Regions from separate parts of the Halanaerocella petrolearia genome, predicted to be linked through region 1. Evidence: riboswitches for the same ligand, from Rfam matches in the RefSeq annotation. Region 1 holds a riboswitch; each other region holds the start of a gene.
What was found. A riboswitch is a leader RNA that binds a small molecule or an ion and turns the genes downstream of it on or off. The one in region 1 is predicted to bind S-adenosylmethionine.
Positions count from the first base shown of each region.

Region 2: linked by a shared signal. The riboswitch ahead of ilvA (threonine ammonia-lyase) and the one ahead of ACYQ39_RS01130 (hypothetical protein) in region 1 are both predicted to bind S-adenosylmethionine.
Region 3: linked by a shared signal. The riboswitch ahead of ACYQ39_RS09720 (methionine ABC transporter ATP-binding protein) and the one ahead of ACYQ39_RS01130 (hypothetical protein) in region 1 are both predicted to bind S-adenosylmethionine.
Region 4: linked by a shared signal. The riboswitch ahead of metK (methionine adenosyltransferase) and the one ahead of ACYQ39_RS01130 (hypothetical protein) in region 1 are both predicted to bind S-adenosylmethionine.

Region 1 covers NZ_BAAHXW010000001.1:202,400-207,082, reverse strand. Annotated here, with positions in the region: gene ACYQ39_RS01140 (solute:sodium symporter family transporter) at 1-209, opposite strand, end outside; gene ACYQ39_RS01135 (MFS transporter) at 716-1,987, opposite strand; SAM riboswitch class I at 2,126-2,253, shown strand; gene ACYQ39_RS01130 (hypothetical protein) at 2,350-2,985, shown strand; gene ACYQ39_RS01125 (homocysteine S-methyltransferase family protein) at 3,195-4,683, shown strand, end outside.
Region 2 covers NZ_BAAHXW010000001.1:1,429,698-1,434,380, reverse strand. Annotated here, with positions in the region: gene ACYQ39_RS07235 (XapX domain-containing protein) at 1-72, shown strand, start outside; gene pyrG (CTP synthase) at 361-1,962, shown strand; SAM riboswitch class I at 2,018-2,126, shown strand; gene ilvA (threonine ammonia-lyase) at 2,438-3,643, shown strand; gene ACYQ39_RS07220 (RidA family protein) at 3,747-4,142, shown strand; gene ACYQ39_RS07215 (hypothetical protein) at 4,490-4,683, shown strand, end outside.
Region 3 covers NZ_BAAHXW010000002.1:498,706-503,388, reverse strand. Annotated here, with positions in the region: gene ACYQ39_RS09730 (MetQ/NlpA family ABC transporter substrate-binding protein) at 1-225, opposite strand, end outside; gene ACYQ39_RS09725 (methionine ABC transporter permease) at 432-1,103, opposite strand; gene ACYQ39_RS09720 (methionine ABC transporter ATP-binding protein) at 1,075-2,127, opposite strand; SAM riboswitch class I at 2,341-2,450, opposite strand; gene ACYQ39_RS09715 (TIGR03905 family TSCPD domain-containing protein) at 2,518-2,757, opposite strand; gene ACYQ39_RS09710 (ABC transporter ATP-binding protein) at 2,978-3,769, opposite strand; gene ACYQ39_RS09705 (FecCD family ABC transporter permease) at 4,017-4,683, opposite strand, start outside.
Region 4 covers NZ_BAAHXW010000002.1:1,131,645-1,136,327, forward strand. Annotated here, with positions in the region: gene sfsA (DNA/RNA nuclease SfsA) at 1-471, shown strand, start outside; gene ACYQ39_RS13030 (MalY/PatB family protein) at 489-1,646, shown strand; SAM riboswitch class I at 1,709-1,810, shown strand; gene metK (methionine adenosyltransferase) at 1,954-3,132, shown strand; gene ACYQ39_RS13040 (hypothetical protein) at 3,183-3,782, opposite strand; gene ACYQ39_RS13045 (D-2-hydroxyacid dehydrogenase) at 4,039-4,683, shown strand, end outside.

The DNA.
Region 1 (4,683 bases):
GTATATCCTTGAGCATTTAATCCTATTAACTGCTCTGTAGATAAATTAGTCAACATTAAAGAACCACCAATCATCCAACCAGTAAGACTTCTACCCCCAAGAAAATATCCATCTTGAGTATCTAAATCTTCTTCTTTAGTAAATTTGTAAGAAATAACTGCAACTAAAGCAGTAAAAAATATAAATGATCCAACTGTAAAAATATCCATTTTAAATTGCCCCCTTATCTTATTGAGTAGTTTAGATAAGGAGAATCTTATGAACTTATAATGAATTTTATTTGATTATAGACTTATTTCAGATTATTTCTCCTAATTAATAATCATGAATGAAAGAAAATTATTTTTTTACATAACAATTATATACTTATATTATTGCTTATCCTAATGATGTAAGTAATATCTAATCTATTTTGCCCTTTAGATACACCTCCTATTTTATATAAGTTTATAGATAAACCAACTTAGTTAATCAAATTAATTAAGTTGGTTTAAATAAATAGTAACTTTTGAAAGTTACTATTTATTTAGTGATTATTTGATTATAATCTTGACTATAAAAAGTATATAACAAATAAAAAAGAATATCAAGAACTTATAACAAAACTTTTTTAATGGAATTAAATAAGTTAATAAATAAAAAAATTATCTGTTTTTATTTTAATATACTTTCTTGTCTTTGTCAACTTATTTGCTGATAAATCAGATTTTTATTGTTAAGATAATCTAGGATCCTTTACTTTAAAAAATAAAAGTATGATTCCTAAGACAATCATTATAAAAGAACTACCAAAAACTACTTTATAATTTAATATATCGGCTAATAAGCCACCTAATAGAGAAATAATTGCCATTGTTAAACCAGTAACTGTATTAGTTAATCCTACATAAACTGTTCTTTCCTCAGGTGAAGAAGCAAAATCAGCAATGATAGTTATAAAAGAAACACTATTGCCTCCTAAAGCTATACCTGTTAAAATAAATACTAAATAGAAAAAAATTAGACTATGAGCAAAAAAAGCAACTGCTAATCCTAATGCATTAAAGAAGGCAGCAATTACTACTACCAGCTTATGACCATATTTATCTCCTAAATAACCCCAGAAAATATTAGTTAGACTCTTACTTATAATCAATACTACTGTAAAAATACCAACAACCTTATCAGCCTCCCCTGCCTTTAAACCTAACCTTTCAATGCCTGCTACTGTAAACAATCCATCAGCCATACCAATAAACTGGACTAAGACAGCTCCAATCAAGTAATTTCGGTAATTTATCTCCTTTTTTATAATTGATAATAATTTTTGAATATATTCTTTGAAGCTATCATTTTTATCTTCTGTTGGGTAAGCTGGCTCCTTAACTAAAGCTAAAAAAAGATATGAAATCATCATAGCTATAAAAGTTATCCCAAAGAGAATAGTAAAGCTAATTTGAAAAGAAAATTCCTTAATTATATAACCAGCTCCCAAAGCCCCGAATACCTCTAATAAACTACTTAAAAAGGTTCGATAACCAAAAAATTTCCCCCTGTTCTCCTGAGGAATTACTTTAGCTACTAAATCAAACCATACTGGGCCAACTAATCCAGAAAAGATAGTATGTAATGTCCACAGTAAAAAGAAACTAAACAATAACAGATTATTAGAAGCAAGTAAATAAGTTAAAATAGCCAAAAGCAATAAAGGTAGCCTTTGTAGTAGTCCAAAAATTAGTACTCTTCTCTTCTTTCTATCTAAACCTGCAGTCCACTTAGCTGATAATAATTGTGGAAAAGTAGTACCAAACATCATAATAGCTGCAATTAAACTGATTAAAAACTTAGATTTAGTTAATTGGCGAACAAATAAAGGTAAAATAGTACTAACTGAGATAAAACCCATACCTAAAGTATAAAAAGCACCGTCTAAAATATTTACTGCAAAATTAAACTTATAGTTATTGCTGATTTTTGTTTTAGCATCTTCTTTATTACTATTAGTCATTATTTTATTCCCCTTTTTAACAGTTTAACATTAATTATGTTTATAAAAGATAGGTTTAGTTATACTTAAAAAAAGAATTAGTTTTGACAAAGAGTATAATTGATGTTATACTTATGCACAATAATTGAATAGATATTAGCCTTATTGAGAGTGGTGGAGGGACTGGCCCTATGAAACCCGGCAACCAGTAGTAATTTTTAGTTTGAGTTTAAGATACTACAGTGGTGCCAACTCCTGCGGAAGTCTTAACTTCTGAGAAATAAGGGAAGATGATAACTCCTCTTCTCTTATAAGAAGAGGTTTTTTTATTGGAGGTGTAGATTATTATCCAAGATATCTCAATTGAAATTCTTAAATATGAAGTGAAGAAAGAATTAGGTTATCAAGAACAGACTGAATCTAATGCTAAAGTGGAAAAGATAATCTCTGATACAATAGATTTAGCCACTCCCCTATTAGAACCTAAAGGAAAATATATCATCTTAGAAGAGATAGATATTGATCAAGATAAAGTTAGCTTAGGAGCAGAAAAATTTACCTTTCAGAGTCAGGATATAGCTGACTTATTAGCTGACCAAGAAGAAGTAGCTCTTTTAGCAGTAACTATAGGATATAAATTAGAAGAGAAGGTAAATCAACTTTTTGCTGAAGGTGAATTAACTAAAGCAACTACTTTAGATGCAGTAGGTTCAGCAGCAGTAGAAGAAGTAGCTAATGAAGTAACTAGATTAATTAAAAAAGAATCTCTAACCAGAGGTTTATCCCATCTAACAATGCGGTTTAGCCCTGGTTATGGTGATACTAAATTAGATATGCAACCTGAATTATTAGATCTTTTAGATGGAGAAGAGTTAGATATTAACCTTAGTTCTGGTTACATACTAGATCCTCAAAAGTCAATTACTGCCTTGATAGGATTAGGTAATGTTGAATCAGATAGACCTAGTTGTGACTTTAACTGCCAAAATTGTGAATTTGAAACTTGTGTGTATGAATAGTAGTTGTTAGCTATCTGCTATGAGCCATGAGCCAATTCAAACCCATTACATTAATGAGCTTGTTACGTTTGATTTCTAGCTCACGACTCACAGCTCATAGCTCATCGCTGTGATATTAAAGTGACGCTTTATATCAATTAAACTACATCTTTGCAGTTAAGATCAAAAAATAGATAATTATAGATAGAGTAAGAAAGGAGTATGTAGTAGTGAGTAATTTATTAGATAGATTAGAAAATGAGATTCTAGTATTAGATGGTGCTATGGGTACTGCACTACAGAATAAAGGATTAGAAGTTGGTGACTGCCCAGAAGAATTAAACTTAACTAACCCAGAGATACTACAGGAGATATATACAAGTTATCTAAATGCCGGCAGTAATATTATTCAGACTAATACATTTGGGGCCAACTCCCTTAAGTTGGCTGAGTATGGCTTAGAGGATCAAGTAGTTGAGATAAATAGCCAAGCCGTAAAGTTGGCTCGAGAAGTAGCATCTAATAATAATGTATTTGTTTCAGCTTCTATTGGTCCTACTGGAAAGTTATTAGAGCCTTTAGGAGATCTATCTTTTCAGAAAGCTTATGAAGTATTTGCTCAACAGGCTAAAGCTTTAGAGGAAGCTGGAGCTGATTTGATTAATATTGAGACTATGACTGATCTACAGGAGGCTCGAGCCGCTTTAATTGCTGTTAAAGAAGAAACTTATCTTCCTGTAATCTGTAATTTAACTTATGAAGAGAATTTAAAGACAATGACAGGAACTGACCCTCAAACAGCAGTCACTGTTTTAGAAGCTATTGGTGCTGATGCAATTGGGGCCAACTGTAGCTTAGGTCCTAAGAAATTAGTAGAGATAGTAGAGATTATAGATCAAGAGACAGACCTTCCTATCTGTGTTCAACCTAATGCTGGGTTACCAATCTTAGATGATAATAACCAGACAGTCTTTCCTATGTCAGCTCAAGAAATGGCAGATTATATTCCAGACTTTATCAAGGCAGGGGCCAATATAATTGGTGGCTGTTGTGGCTCTACTCCTGAATATATAAAGTTGGTTAAAGAACAAGTAACAAATGTTACACCTAACAAAGGAGAAGTTATTAAAGAAACTAGATTAACTAGTCGAACTAAAACAGTAACTATCTCTGATGATTTACCAACTCGAATCATTGGTGAACGAATCAACCCTACTGGACGAGAAAAGCTATCAGATCAACTAGCTGAAAATAATATGGAACTTGTTTCTCAAGAAGCTACTAAGCAGGTTAAAACTGAAGCTGATATTTTGGATATTAATGTTGGAGTACCAGAAATTGATCAAGCTCAGGCTATGAAGTTGGCCCTAGAGACAGTCCATAATGTAGTAGATGTCCCAGTCTCTATTGATACAACTAATCAAGAGGTATTAGAAACGGGGCTACAACAAGTAGTAGGTAAACCATTAATCAACTCAGTAACTGGTGAACAGGAAAGTTTGGAACGAGTTCTTCCTTTAGCAAATAAGTATGGTGCAGCAGTTTTAGGATTAACTTTAGATGAGGATGGCATCCCTCCTACTGCTCAAGGAAGATTAAAGGTTGCTCGAAAAATTGTTAAGCAAGCTCAAGCAATTGGCATTAATAAAGAAGATATCTGGATTGATACTTTGGCTTTAGCAGCTAGTGCTGAACAAGAGCGAGTTCAAGAAACCGTTA
Region 2 (4,683 bases), 1.2 Mb from region 1:
CCGACTTTATCAGGAGTTATGGGAATTATCGGTATTTATTTAGGTTTTATGTTAGTTAATATGTTAAATTAAGATGTTTAGACTAGGAAATTTAGGAAGGCCTGAATTTTCTAGTCTTTTTCTTATAATATGGTTAAGATAGACGTCTGACGGATAGTGTCAGCGTGAATAAGATATAAGCATTATTCACATAGATTATTGATTACTATCTAATTTTAATTATAAAAGTTGAATTTAATTGATATAAAGTTTCAAGCTATGAGTCTTGAGCTGTGAGCTATGAGTTTAAAAATTTAAAGAATTTAGCTCAGGACACACAAATCACGACTCATGACACTATATTAAAGGGAGGATTTATTAATGACAAAGTATATTTTTGTAACTGGTGGTGTTGTTTCTTCATTAGGAAAAGGAATTACAGCTGCATCTTTAGGTAGATTGTTAAAAGAGAGAGGGTTAAATGTTACAGTTCAGAAGTTAGACCCATATATTAATGTTGACCCAGGTACTATGAATCCTTATCAACACGGAGAAGTTTTTGTAACTGATGATGGTGCCGAGACAGATTTAGATTTAGGACATTATGAGCGATTTATTGATATTGATTTGAATCAAAATTCTAATGTAACAACTGGACAGATATATTCTACAGTATTGAAGAAAGAACGACGCGGAGATTATTTAGGTGGTACAGTACAGGTAATTCCTCATATAACTGATGAGATTAAATCTAGAGTGGAACGATTAGGTGATAATGAAGATGTTGATGTGGCTTTAGTTGAAATTGGTGGTACTGTTGGTGATATTGAAGGGCTACCTTTCTTAGAGACAATTAGACAGTGTAAACATGACTTTGGCCCAGAGAATGTAATGTATATTCACTGTACTTTAATTCCATATCTTAATGCAGCAAATGAGCTAAAGACAAAGCCAACTCAACATAGTGTTAAAGAATTAAGACGGTTAGGTATTCAACCAGATGTGATTATTTGTCGTAGTGAGCGAGAGTTAACCAAAGAAGTTAAAGATAAGATTGCTTTATTCTGTGATATTGATGAAGAAGCAGTAATTCCAGTTAAAGATGCAGAATGTATCTATGATGTGCCATTAATTGTAGAACAAGAAGGTTTAGCAGATATAACTCTTAAAAAGTTAGATTTACATTCTCGAGTAGAGCAACCAGATCTATCTGAATGGCGAGAAATGGTAAATAAAATGAAGAATCTAAGTAATGATACAAGTATTGCCATTGTAGGTAAGTATGTTGAGTTACCTGATGCTTATATTAGTATTGTTGAATCATTACAACATGCTGGTGTAAGTAATGATACGGCAATAGATATTAAATGGATTCATGCTGAAGATGTTGAAGAAGATGGTGCTAAAGCCCATTTATCTAATGTAGATGGTATTTTAGTGCCGGGTGGCTTTGGTGATCGAGGTGTACCAGGTAAGATTGAAACAATTCGGTATGCTAGAGAGAATGAAGTTCCATACTTTGGCATCTGTTTAGGAATGCAGTGTGCCGTAATTGAATTTGCTCGTAATGTATGTGGTTTAGAAGGAGCACATAGTGCTGAATTTGATGATGATACTCCTTATCCAGTAATTGATCTAATGCCAGAGCAGAAGGATGTTGAAGAAAAAGGTGGAACTATGAGATTAGGATTATATCCTTGCAAGGTTCCAGAAGATACTGTCTGTCGTGATTTATATGAAGCAGAGGTAATTTATGAACGACACCGCCATCGTTATGAATTTAATAATCAATATCGTAAAAAATTAACTGAAGCAGGTTTAGTTTTATCTGGTGTTTCTCCAGATGATAGGTTAGTAGAGGTTGTTGAAATAGAGGACCACCCATGGTTTGTAGCTAGTCAGTTCCATCCTGAATTTGAATCACGTCCTAATCGCCCACATCCATTATTTAAAGGATTTGTTGAGGCGGCTTTAAATAATTAGAATTGACATAGCTAGATAAAGATGTTAATATAGTTTAAAATAAAATAATTTTATATTCTTATCCAGAGTGGTGGAGGGACTGGCCCAATGAAGCCCGGCAACCCCCGATTAGGGAAGGTGCCAACTCCTACAAAGTTTTCTAGTGGAACTTTGAAAGATGAGAAGAGTAAAATCCTCTTCTTAAGAAGAGGATTTTTTTATTTTAACACTGTTGATAATTATATTTTTATATTTAATAGGGGATAATCTTAATAACTGTATGCTTTATTAATGGTATATTATGTATATAATTGTGTCACCATAGGTGATACAGTCATGTGTCGTGTGCTGTGTGCCATTAGCAGATTTTTCACAGAAGCTCTTTGTGATAAAGACCATCTACTCACAACACATCCTTCAGGTCTAAAAAACAAGACCTTTTGTAATAGAAACTATTTGCTGATAGCTATAGCACTATCAACCAAGGAGGTTTATAATGGAAGTTACTTTAAATAAGATAAAAGAAGCTGCTAAAAATTTAACAGGAATTATACATAAAACTAATTTAAGTTATAGTACAACTTTTAGCCAATTAAGTAATAACCAGATTTATCTTAAAGCAGAAAATTTACAAAAGACTGGTTCTTTTAAAATTAGAGGAGCCTACAATAAGATAGCCAATTTAACTGAAAAAGAAAGGGAACGAGGAGTTATTGCTTCTTCAGCAGGAAATCACGCCCAAGGAGTTGCTTTAGGTGCTACTAAGAATGGTCTACAAGCTACTATTGTAATGCCTGAGGATGCTCCAATTGCTAAAGTAACAGCTACACAGAATTATGGAGCTAATGTTGTTCTGTATGGAACTGTCTATGATGAAGCATATAATAAAGCAATGGAGTTACAACAAGAGCAAAATTTAACTTTTTTACATCCTTTTAATGATCCAGAAGTGATTGCAGGACAGGGAACAATTGGTTTAGAAATCCTTGCAGATCTACCAGAAGTCGATATTATATTAGCCCCAATTGGTGGGGGAGGATTAATCTCTGGCATTGCTGTAGCAGCTAAAACAATAAAGCCAGAAGTAAAAGTGATTGGAGTTGAGGCAGCTAGTGCTCCAGCTATGAAAAGATCATTAAAGCAAGATAAAATAATTAGTTTAGACAAGGCTAATACTATTGCTGATGGAATAGCAGTTAAGAGACCAGGTTCAGTAACCTATCAATTATGTCAGGAGTATCTTGATGGAGTTGTAACAGTCTGTGATGAAGAGATTGCTAATGCGATTTTAATGTTGTTAGAACGGGCCAAGATGACAGTTGAAGGTGCTGGAGCTACTGCTTTAGCAGCTGTTTTGAATAATAAATTAGAAGTTGAGAATAAAAATATAGCTACTGTTTTAAGTGGTGGTAATATTGATGTCAATATGATTTCTAGAATCATTGAACGTGGTTTGACTAAAGCAGGTCGCAGAGTCAGATTCAAGACTATACTCAAAGATCAACCAGGTAATCTACAACAACTTTTAAATCGAATTGCCAAATCAGATGCAAATGTAATTTCAATTCATCATAATCATCACCAGGATGGGATTCCTATTGATTCAGCAGAAGTAGAGTTAGAGTTAGAGACAAGAAACCGTGAACATGCTCAAAAGATTTATGAGTCTCTAAAAGAGCATGGGTATAAGTTATTTGAGTAGTAATTCCTGACATTGATTATCAATGATTATATTATTTGATGTTAACTGTACACTATACACTATACACTATACACTGTAAACTAAATAACTAGGAGGTATTCAAATGGCAGATTTAGAGACAGTCAGTACTACAGAGGCGCCAGCAGCAATTGGCCCTTATTCACAAGGAGTTAAGTGTGGTAATTTATTATTTTTATCAGGACAAATACCTTTAGACCCAGATTCAGAAAGAGATGATGACCTAATAGTAGGAGGTATTGAGGTACAGACTAAGCAGGTTTTAGAGAATGTGAAGGCTATTTTAAAAGAAACAGGTTTAGAATTGTCTGATGTAGCAAAAACTACCTTATTTATTAGTAATATGGATGACTTTGATAAGATTAATAGAGTCTATGCCGATTACTTTAGTAAACATAAGCCAGCTCGGTCTTGTGTCGAGGTAGCTAAGTTGCCTAGGGATGTAGGAATCGAGATGGAAGTTATAGCTAGTTTTGATTAAACTAAGTTGTTAAAAATTTTTCCCTTACGATTCCTGCACTTTAAGGATTTGAGATGTGTTTATGATTTGAACTTGATTTAGCTCACCCTATGAGTTTCATAGAAACTTTTCGTGATAAAGACCATCTGCACCTAGCAGACGACAGATCCTTCAGGTCTTGAAATCAAGACCTTACGTAATAAAACCCATTTGCTGATAGCGTGGCACAAAGTGCCACTTTATATCAATAATAAGTAGTTTCAAGAAGTAGGTAAAGTTAATTCTTTACCTACTTTTTTATTTTTTTGGTATATAATTACTAAAAAATGTAAATAATATTAGTGAATAATCAAATGGGAGGGATAAAGATGAAGAAATACATAACGTTTGTTATTGTTCTTATGTTGATGTTGACTACTGTAGTTTCTGCTAAAGGTGATTTAGAGAGAATAGGAGAAATAGTAGCTGTTAATACTAATCAAGACACTATTTTACTAAAAAGTAGAGAAGAGATGACAGAATATAAATTAGCTTTAAATGCTACAATTCAGTTAAATAACAG
Region 3 (4,683 bases), on a different contig from region 1:
CAGGTTAGGAGTTACATAATCAGTGAATTCTTTAACCTCTAAAGTAATACCTTCTTTAGCCAATTCAGGCTTAACTACATTCTTTAAAATTTCAGCATGAGGAACTGGAGTAGCTCCTACTACTAACTTCTGTTTTTTCTTTGCTGTTTCTTGATTACTACCACATCCTACTGCCAATGCCACTACCAATAATAAAACTACTGATAAAAATAATCTCTTCTTCATCTTCTCTCCTCCTCAGTTTTATATAATTTACAGTTTACGGTTAACAGTGTACAGTTAAAATTCAAAGTACAGTCAAACTACTAAATAAATCAAAATTAAACTCCTTATATATTAGAGATAAAAACATTGCTATTTTTGAAATATAAAAAGTATAGTTTATTAATCATTCTAACTGTAAATTGTAAACTGTTAACTGTAAACTACTTTTAACTATGATCCAATCTAGCTGCCAACCAATTACCAAAACTCTGGACTGACTGGACAAGAATGATTAATAGAATTACTGTCTTAACCATAATTCCCGTCTGAAAACGATGATATCCATATCTAACTGCAATGTCACCTAAACCTCCAGCCCCAATTGCTCCTGCAATAGCTGAGAAACCAATTAAAGTAATTGCTGTAATAGTCATTCCTAGAACTAAAGAAGGCAGAGCCTCAGGTAATAAAACTTTCTTAATAATCTGCCATGGAGTAGCTCCCATACTTTGAGCAGCTTCTATTACTCCCTTATCTACTTCTTTTAAAGAGCTTTCTACTATTCTACCTATGAAAGGAATAGCTGCTGTAGTTAATGGCACAATAGCAGCTGTAGTTCCAACTGAAGTTCCTACAATAACTCTAGTAATAGGAATCAAAGATACCATTAGAACAATAAAAGGAATAGAACGAGTAATATTAATAATAGTACTAAATAATAAATTCAAATACTTATTTTCTAAAATATTCTCTTGAGCTGTAACTACTACTCCTACTCCTAAAGGAACTCCAAATAACATAGCTACTAACATTGAAATCCCAACCATATAAAGAGTCTCTTGAATACCAGTTAGCAATAAACTATTATGCTTAGTTAGAAATACTAGTAGATTCTGCACCTTCAATCACCTCAATTCTTACTCCAGAATTATTCTTAAGATCTTTAATACTAGATTCAATATTATCTCGTTCTCCTGTTAATTCAATAACTAAAGTTCCAAAAGAAGTCCCTTGAATCTTATCAATATTTCCATATAAGATATTAGCTTCAACCTGGTGAGTATGAATAAAATCAGAGACAATTGGTTCTCCAGCTGAATCACCAGTAAAGCTTAATTTTATTAACCGACCTTGGTCAGGATTATTGACTGTAACACGTGATAGTAATTCAGATGGTACATTAGCATTAATTACCCGTTGTAAGAATTTCTTAGTTACTGGCTGTTTAGGAGCTGTAAAGATATCAAGTACATCTCCCTGTTCAGCAATTCCTCCTTCTGCTATAACAGCTACTTGAGTACAAATTTCCTTAATAACTTCCATTTCATGTGTAATAAGCACAACAGTAATTCCTAATTGTTGATTAATATCCTTTAGTAATTCTAAAATAGAATGAGTTGTTTCAGGGTCTAAAGAGGAAGTCGCTTCATCACACAGTAGAACTTTAGGATCATTAGCTAATGCTCGAGCAATTCCTACTCGTTGCTGTTGTCCTCCACTTAACTGACTAGGATAATTATCAGCTTTATCTTCTAAATCAACTAACCTAAGTAATTTATCAACTTTAGGTTCTATTTCAGCTTTCTTCTTGCCAGCAAGTTCTAAAGAAAAAGCTACATTCTCTGCTACTGTACGAGATTGTAATAGATTAAAGTTTTGAAAGATCATTCCTATATCTTTTCGTGCAGCACGTAATTGAGAAGTACTTAATTGAGTTAAATCTTTGCCATCTATAATTATTTGCCCTTTAGTAGGACGTTCTAATAAATTCAGACATCGAATAAAGGTACTTTTTCCTGCACCACTCGGGCCAATAATCCCAAAAATCTCGCCTTCATCAATCTCTAGATCAATTCCTTCTAATGCTGTGACTGGTCCTTCTTCACTTTGGTAGGTCTTGGTTAAATCCTTAATTTCAATCATTACTACATCTACCCCTTCTAATCTATTAGGTTTGAGTCAGCTTATATTTCAATCGATAGTTATTACAAGAGACTTACTAGCTGCTTTTGATTGATATATGGTGTCAGTAACTAGTGAATTTATTACGAAAAGTCTGACTGACACTAATTCCTCACACTCATAGCTTGAAATAAAAAATCCTCTTCCCAATAAGAGAAGAGGTTATAGTCTCTTCTCTTATCTCTCAGCTCATGCACTGCAGGAGTTAGCACCGGGTACTTATAAAAGTAAGTACTGGTTGCTGGGTTTCAACGGGCCAGTCCCTCCACCTCTCTAGATAAGAGTATGCGTTATTTAGTTAAGTTACAGATATAATAACAACTCTAATTAAACTTGTCAAGAGATTTTTTCTTAAGCCATCTCCTTTAAAGCCTTACTAAGCTGATCAGGACAAGAAGTCTCGTTACGACAAGTAATTCCTTCCAATTTATCTGCTACTTCTTCTATCTTAGACCCTTCTACTAAGGCAGCTATCCCAGATAAGTTACCATTACATCCTCCTACAAACTCTACTTCTTCAATTACTCCTTCATCATTTACATCAAATTTAATCTCTCTAGCACAAACACCTGTTGTTTCAAATGACTCCATCTTTATTGCCTCCCATATTAACTTTTTTTCTCTAGTATATTGGATTTATTAATAACAATCAAACTTAATTGATATAATATAACATTACATTATATCAATAGTTGACAGTTTACAATTTACAATTGACAGTTAAAACCTAAAGTCAAAAACTTATAAACCATTAAAATATAAAATAATTTTTTAATCCTAAATTTACTGACACTCATTCCTCACACTGAAGTTATTTAACATGCTTACTGAAAGGAATACACATTGGAGTCTCATATAATGGATCTTCAATAATCTTAGCCTGCATATCAAAGACAGATTCAACTAATTTAGCCGTCATAACCTCTTGAGGTGTCCCCTGAGCAACAACTTCTTTGTTATTTAAAGCCACTATATGATCAGCATAGCGACAAGCTAAATTCAAGTCATGCAGTACCATTATAATAGTACAGTCTTGAGCTTGATTCAACTCAAAAAGTAGATCAAGGACTTCTATCTGATGGGCCATATCTAAATAAGTAGTTGGTTCATCTAATAGGATAGTATCTGTACCTTGGGCCAATACCATAGCTATCCATGCTCTCTGACGCTGACCACCTGATAGAGAGTTGACTGGTTTGTCAGCCAGTTTAGTCAATTGGGTATCTGCTAACGCCTTATTAACCATTCTTTCATCTTCTTTAGACCATTGTTGTAACCAATTTTGATGAGGATATCGCCCCTGCTTAACTAGCTGTAATACAGTTAATTCTTCTGGGGCAGTTGGCCCTTGAGGCAGAATGGCCATCTTTTTAGCCAATTCTTTAGTAGATAACTTACTGATATCAGACTTATCCAAGATTATTGAACCAGTTTTAGGCTTTAGTAATCTAGCTAAAGAACGAAGTAAAGTAGACTTTCCGGCTCCATTTCCACCTACAAATACTGTGATTTCACCTTTAGGTAGCTGTAAATCAAGTTCATCAATGATTATTTCCTCTCCATAGCCTAATGTTAAATCTTCAGTCTCTAATACATGTTTCATAATTCTCTACTCTCCTTAAAATAATTTATATCCTACTTGTTAAAGTATTTGTCACTTTCAGTGACATAGCTATCTGCTGTCTGCTGTCTGCTATGTGCTATGTGCTATGTGCTATGTGCTATGTGCCAAATTCAAAACCTCTGCAATCAAGATCTAAATTATATAACTTCTTTAGTTTTAAAAGATTTGAATTATTTTATGGTTTTGACTTTGAATTAGCTAACGACTCATAGCTCACAGCTAATAGCTATTTATTAGTCTTATATAATAAGTAAATAAAATAAGGGGCACCAATAGCTGCTGTAAAAATACCTGCTGGTAGATCAAGAGGTAGAAAAGCTACCCTAGCAATCAGGTCAGCCAATAGTAAAATCAGACCTCCTAATAAAGCCGATGTTGGCAATAAGACTTCAAAAGTTGGGCCAACTAATTTTCTTGCTATATGAGGCGCCATCAGACCTACAAAACTAATACCACCTGCTACTGATACAGATGAAGCAGCTAAGCCAACACTAATCAACAATAAAATTAACCTCTTCTTCTCTACTGCACTCCCAACTCCTTGAGCAATCTCATCTCCTAAAATCTGCACATTCATATCTTTAGCATACATAAAAGCAATAGGCAACAGTCCCACTAACCAAGGAAGTAGAGTCAAAACATCACTCCATGTTGTAGCATAAACACTTCCTGTCAACCAGACATAAGCTTGACTAGCTAAATAAATAGGACTGAGTATGATTAACATCGTTGTTAAAGCCTGCATAGTAGCACTCAATCCAATTCCTATCAATACTAGACGTACTGGAGAAACTCCATCTTTCCATGCTAAAGTATAAACTAAGATTGCTATCAAACCTGCTCCTAAGAAAGCTGCAACAGGCAACCACTTAATACTGACTGTCAAAGAATTA
Region 4 (4,683 bases), on a different contig from region 1:
GAGTTGATTTCATTAGATACTAGATTACCTAATAAGTTAGTTAACCAAGCTTTAGAAACGAACTTTTTTTCTGAGTTTAAAGATTATCAAGAGGTTATTGCTGAATATACTGTTGGTAATAGTAGATTAGATTTTTTATTACGTAATGGAGAAGAAGAATGTTTAATAGAAGTTAAATCAGTTACTTTAGTAGAAGATAAGATAGCTAAATTTCCGGATGCTCCTACAAAGCGAGGGCGTAGACATCTAGATGAGTTGATTGAGGCTCATCAAAAGGGCTATCGTAGTGTAGTTTTATTTATTATTCAACGTCAGAATATTGATTATTTTACTCCTTGTCGTAGAATTGATCTTGACTTTGCTCAAAAGTTAGAAGAAACTATAGATGCAGGAGTAGAAGTTTATGCTTATCAATGCCAAACAAACACAGATGGAATTAAGCTGGATAATCAAATAAAAGTTAAGGTATAAGTAAGGGGGATTATTTTATGTTTAATTTTGATGATGTAATTGATCGGAGAGATACTGATTCTTTAAAGTGGGATACAATTGGTGATGATAATATGTTACCTATGTGGGTAGCAGATATGGACTTTAAGAGCCCTAAAGCAGTCAGAGAAGCTCTTGCTAAAAGAGTAGAGCATGGTATTTTTGGCTATGCTGGAGGATATGACTCATACTATGATGCAGTTATCCAGTGGATGAAAAGACGCCAGCAATGGGAAGTAAAGAAAGATTGGATCTCTATTAGTCCAGGGGTAGTTCCAGCTTTGAATATGTTAGTTAGAGCTTTGACTAATCAAGGTGATAAGGTAGTTATTCAATCACCTGTCTACTATCCTTTTTATGAAGTAGTAGAGAATAATGGCTGTCATGTAGTTGATAATCCTTTACAATTTGATGGTGCTAGTTATCAGATGGACTTTGCAGATTTAGAGGAAAAACTTGACTCGCGAGTTAAACTTATGATTCTTTGTAGTCCTCATAACCCAGTTGGTAGAGTCTGGAGTGAAGAGGAATTGAGGAAATTAGGGGAAATATGTAATAAAAATGACGTAATTATAATTGCAGATGAGATTCATTCTGATTTGATTTTGTCAGATAATGAACACCAAGTATTTTCTTCTCTCTCAGAAGAATTTAAACAAAATTCTGTAATCTGTAATGCTCCCACAAAGACTTTTAATATTGCAGGTATTCAGATTTCTAATATTATTATTCCTAATCAGAATATTAGAGAGTTATTTCAACATACTTTAGAGAGTACAGGGGTAGGAAGGCCAAATATATTTGCAGTTACAGCAGCTAGGGCAGCTTATAATAAAGGAGAAGAATGGTTAGATGAACTTTTAGTTTATCTAAAGAATAACTTAGAGTTTTTGCAAAGTTATATAGAAGAGAATATACCTCAAATAAATGTTATTGAACCAGAAGGTACCTATTTAGTCTGGTTAGATTTTAGAGAATTAGGTTTGACTGATAAAGAGATTAGAAGTTTATTATTTAAAGAAGCGGAGTTGATTTTAAATCCTGGGCCAATCTTTGGAGAGCAGGGAAGTGGATTTCAAAGGATTAATATAGCTTGTCCTAAATCAGTATTAAAGGAAGGTTTACAGAGGTTAAAAAAGGCAGTTGATAAGATATAATCTTATGATAATTGACATATTAAATTGGTTATGATAGAATTAAGTTGATTAAAAAATAGAATAATACATCACGAGTAGTGGAGGGACAGGCCCTATGAAGCTCAGCAACCGCCTGAGAAGGAAAGGTGCTAATTCCTGCCAGTCTTTTTTCTGGGAGATGTATTGAGTAGCTTATTATCTCTCCAGTTAGGAGAGTTTTTTTATTTTAATAAGAAATTATTTTAGTTAGTTGCGGAAAAATAATAGATAGATTTTAATTAGCAGTTAGTGATTATTAATTGTGGATTAAATATAGGAGGTAATAATTATGTCAGAAAGATACTTTTTTACATCTGAATCAGTAACAGAAGGTCATCCAGATAAGGTGGCAGATCAGATTTCTGATGCTGTTTTGGATGCTATCTTAGAAGAGGATTCAGCGGCTAGAGTAGCTTGTGAAACAACAGTTACTACAGGAATGGTCTTAGTAGCTGGTGAAATTTCTACCGATTGTTATGTTGATATTTCGGAAGTTGCGCGAGAAACTATTGAAGATATAGGTTATACAAGGGCCAAATATGGTTTTGACTCTGAAACTTGTGCAGTCTTAACTTCTATTGACGAACAGTCTCCTGATATTGCTATGGGAGTTGATGAGGCTTTGGAATCTAAAGAAGGGGCCCAAGAAGAGATTGGGGCAGGAGATCAGGGCATTATGTTTGGTTATGCTACTAATGAAACAGAAGAGTTGATGCCCTTACCAATTACTCTATCCCATAAGTTGGCCCAGCAGTTGGCTAAAGTAAGAAAAGAAGGGTCACTAAATTATCTACGACCTGATGGCAAGACTCAAGTTACAGTAGAGTATGAAGGAGACAAGCCAGTACGAATTGATGCAATTGTTATCTCTACTCAGCATCATCCTGAAATTGAACTAGAAGATCTACGAGAGGATTTAGTTGCAGAGGTAGTAAAGCCAGTTATTGATGCTGATTTATTAGATGAAGAGACTACATATTATATCAATCCAACTGGTCGCTTTGTAATTGGTGGTCCGCAAGGAGATGCTGGATTGACAGGACGAAAGATCATTGTTGATACTTATGGTGGTATGGCACGCCATGGTGGAGGAGCATTCTCTGGTAAAGATGCTACTAAAGTAGATAGATCTGCTACTTACGCTGCTCGTTATGTAGCTAAAAATATAGTAGCAGCAGGTTTAGCAGATAAATGTGAGGTACAATTATCATATGCTATTGGAGTAGCTCATCCAGTATCAATTATGGTTGATACATTTGGTACCGCTAAGCTTGAAGAGGATAAGATTGAAGAATTAGTTGATAAGCACTTTGATCTACGTCCAGGTGAGATTATTAAAGAATTAGATTTGAGGCAGCCAATTTATCGCCAGACAGCAACCTATGGTCACTTTGGGCGGTCTGATTTAGATTTACCTTGGGAGAGAACTGATAAAGCTGGTCTATTAAAAGAAGAAGCAGGTTTATAAATTATAAAATACCGCCCTATAGGGCGGTATTTATCTTATTAGGGGCTGGTTTATCCTTTTAGATTAATAGTTGGTTGTAAAGTTTTTTGTTCTTTGAAGTAACGACCTTGCTCCAAAAATAATTCAGTCATTTCTATTTGCAAGGTTTTTAATGTTAAGTTTTTAGGTGCTAGTTGCGATGATTCAGTTTTATTTATAGTCCATTCTTTTAGTTTTTTTCTTGTCTCTTTATAAGTAGCAGTAATTAATTTTTCGCTATCTGTTGGGAGAGGTTCTAGTGCTTTATGTGCTTTCTTATAACTAATATTAATAATCTTTTTAACTTGTTTATGGAAAGACTTTAATTTAGTTGGATTTTGTTGGTATTTTTCTTTGATCAAATCTAAAATTTGGTTAGAAATAGTCTCTATCCCCCATTTATCAGTATCAACCTTTAGTTTTTCTTCTAATTCTGAATAAGATTCTTTTTGGTTATCTTCTTTTTTCTCTTTCTTATCGTCTTTAAGCTCTTCTGTTAGAGTAAGAAAGTCACTCTTTTTTGATTTCTTTTGTTGTCGACCTTTATTTTGTTTATAAGCATGGTCATGATACTGATTTGTTTTAGTAATTGGAGATGTCTTTGTAATTCTATTGACGCCATCTTCAGTCATAGTATCCCCTCCCTCTTATTAATATTATCGATAGTTCAGGTTAGATTATAACCTGTCTATAGTAGCATTTAAGTTATTTAGCTAGGTATTGGTCGTATATAATACTATTAACTGATGGCTATGTTACTGAAAGAGAAATATCACCTTTGCATAAATAACCTTCTATAATACATAAATATAATAACAGCCTATTTAAATTAATTGAAATATACAATAAAATTGGTTTATAATTGTAATATACAAAGGAGGAGATAAAGTGACTAATAATCTTGAGATTTTAATTATGTTTGGTGCAGACTTTGACCAAAGTCAGTTATCTAGTTTAAAAAAGATGGCTCCTCAAGTTGCAATTACTAATCTTCAAGCAGATGAAGTTACTACTGAAATGATAAAAAAAGCAGATATTATATTTGGTTGGCCAAAGAAGGAAGATCTAAAGAAGGCAGAAAATTTGAAATGGTTACATCTACCAAGTGCTGGTGCAAGTAAGTATATAGATCAAAGTTTGTATCATAACCAAGATATTATTTTGACTAATTCTAGTGGTGTTTATGGTTTGCCAATAGCTGAACATATTTTAGGTATGATTTTAGCTTTTAATAATAATCTATCTCAGTATTTTGAGCAACAACAGCAGAAAGAATGGCAATCAGTAAGAGCAAGAAGAGATATTTATGGTTCTACTTGTGGAATAATTGGTTTTGGGAATATAGGAAGAGAAGTTGCTAAACGTGCTCAAGCTTTAGGCTCTAGAGTATTGGCACTGAAACGGACAGTAGATCAAGTTCCTGATTATGTAGATAAGTTATATACTCAAGATGAAATTAACCAAGTACTAAAGGAGTCAGATTATATAATCTTATCTTTACCGATTACAGAAGAGACTAAAGGAATAATTTCA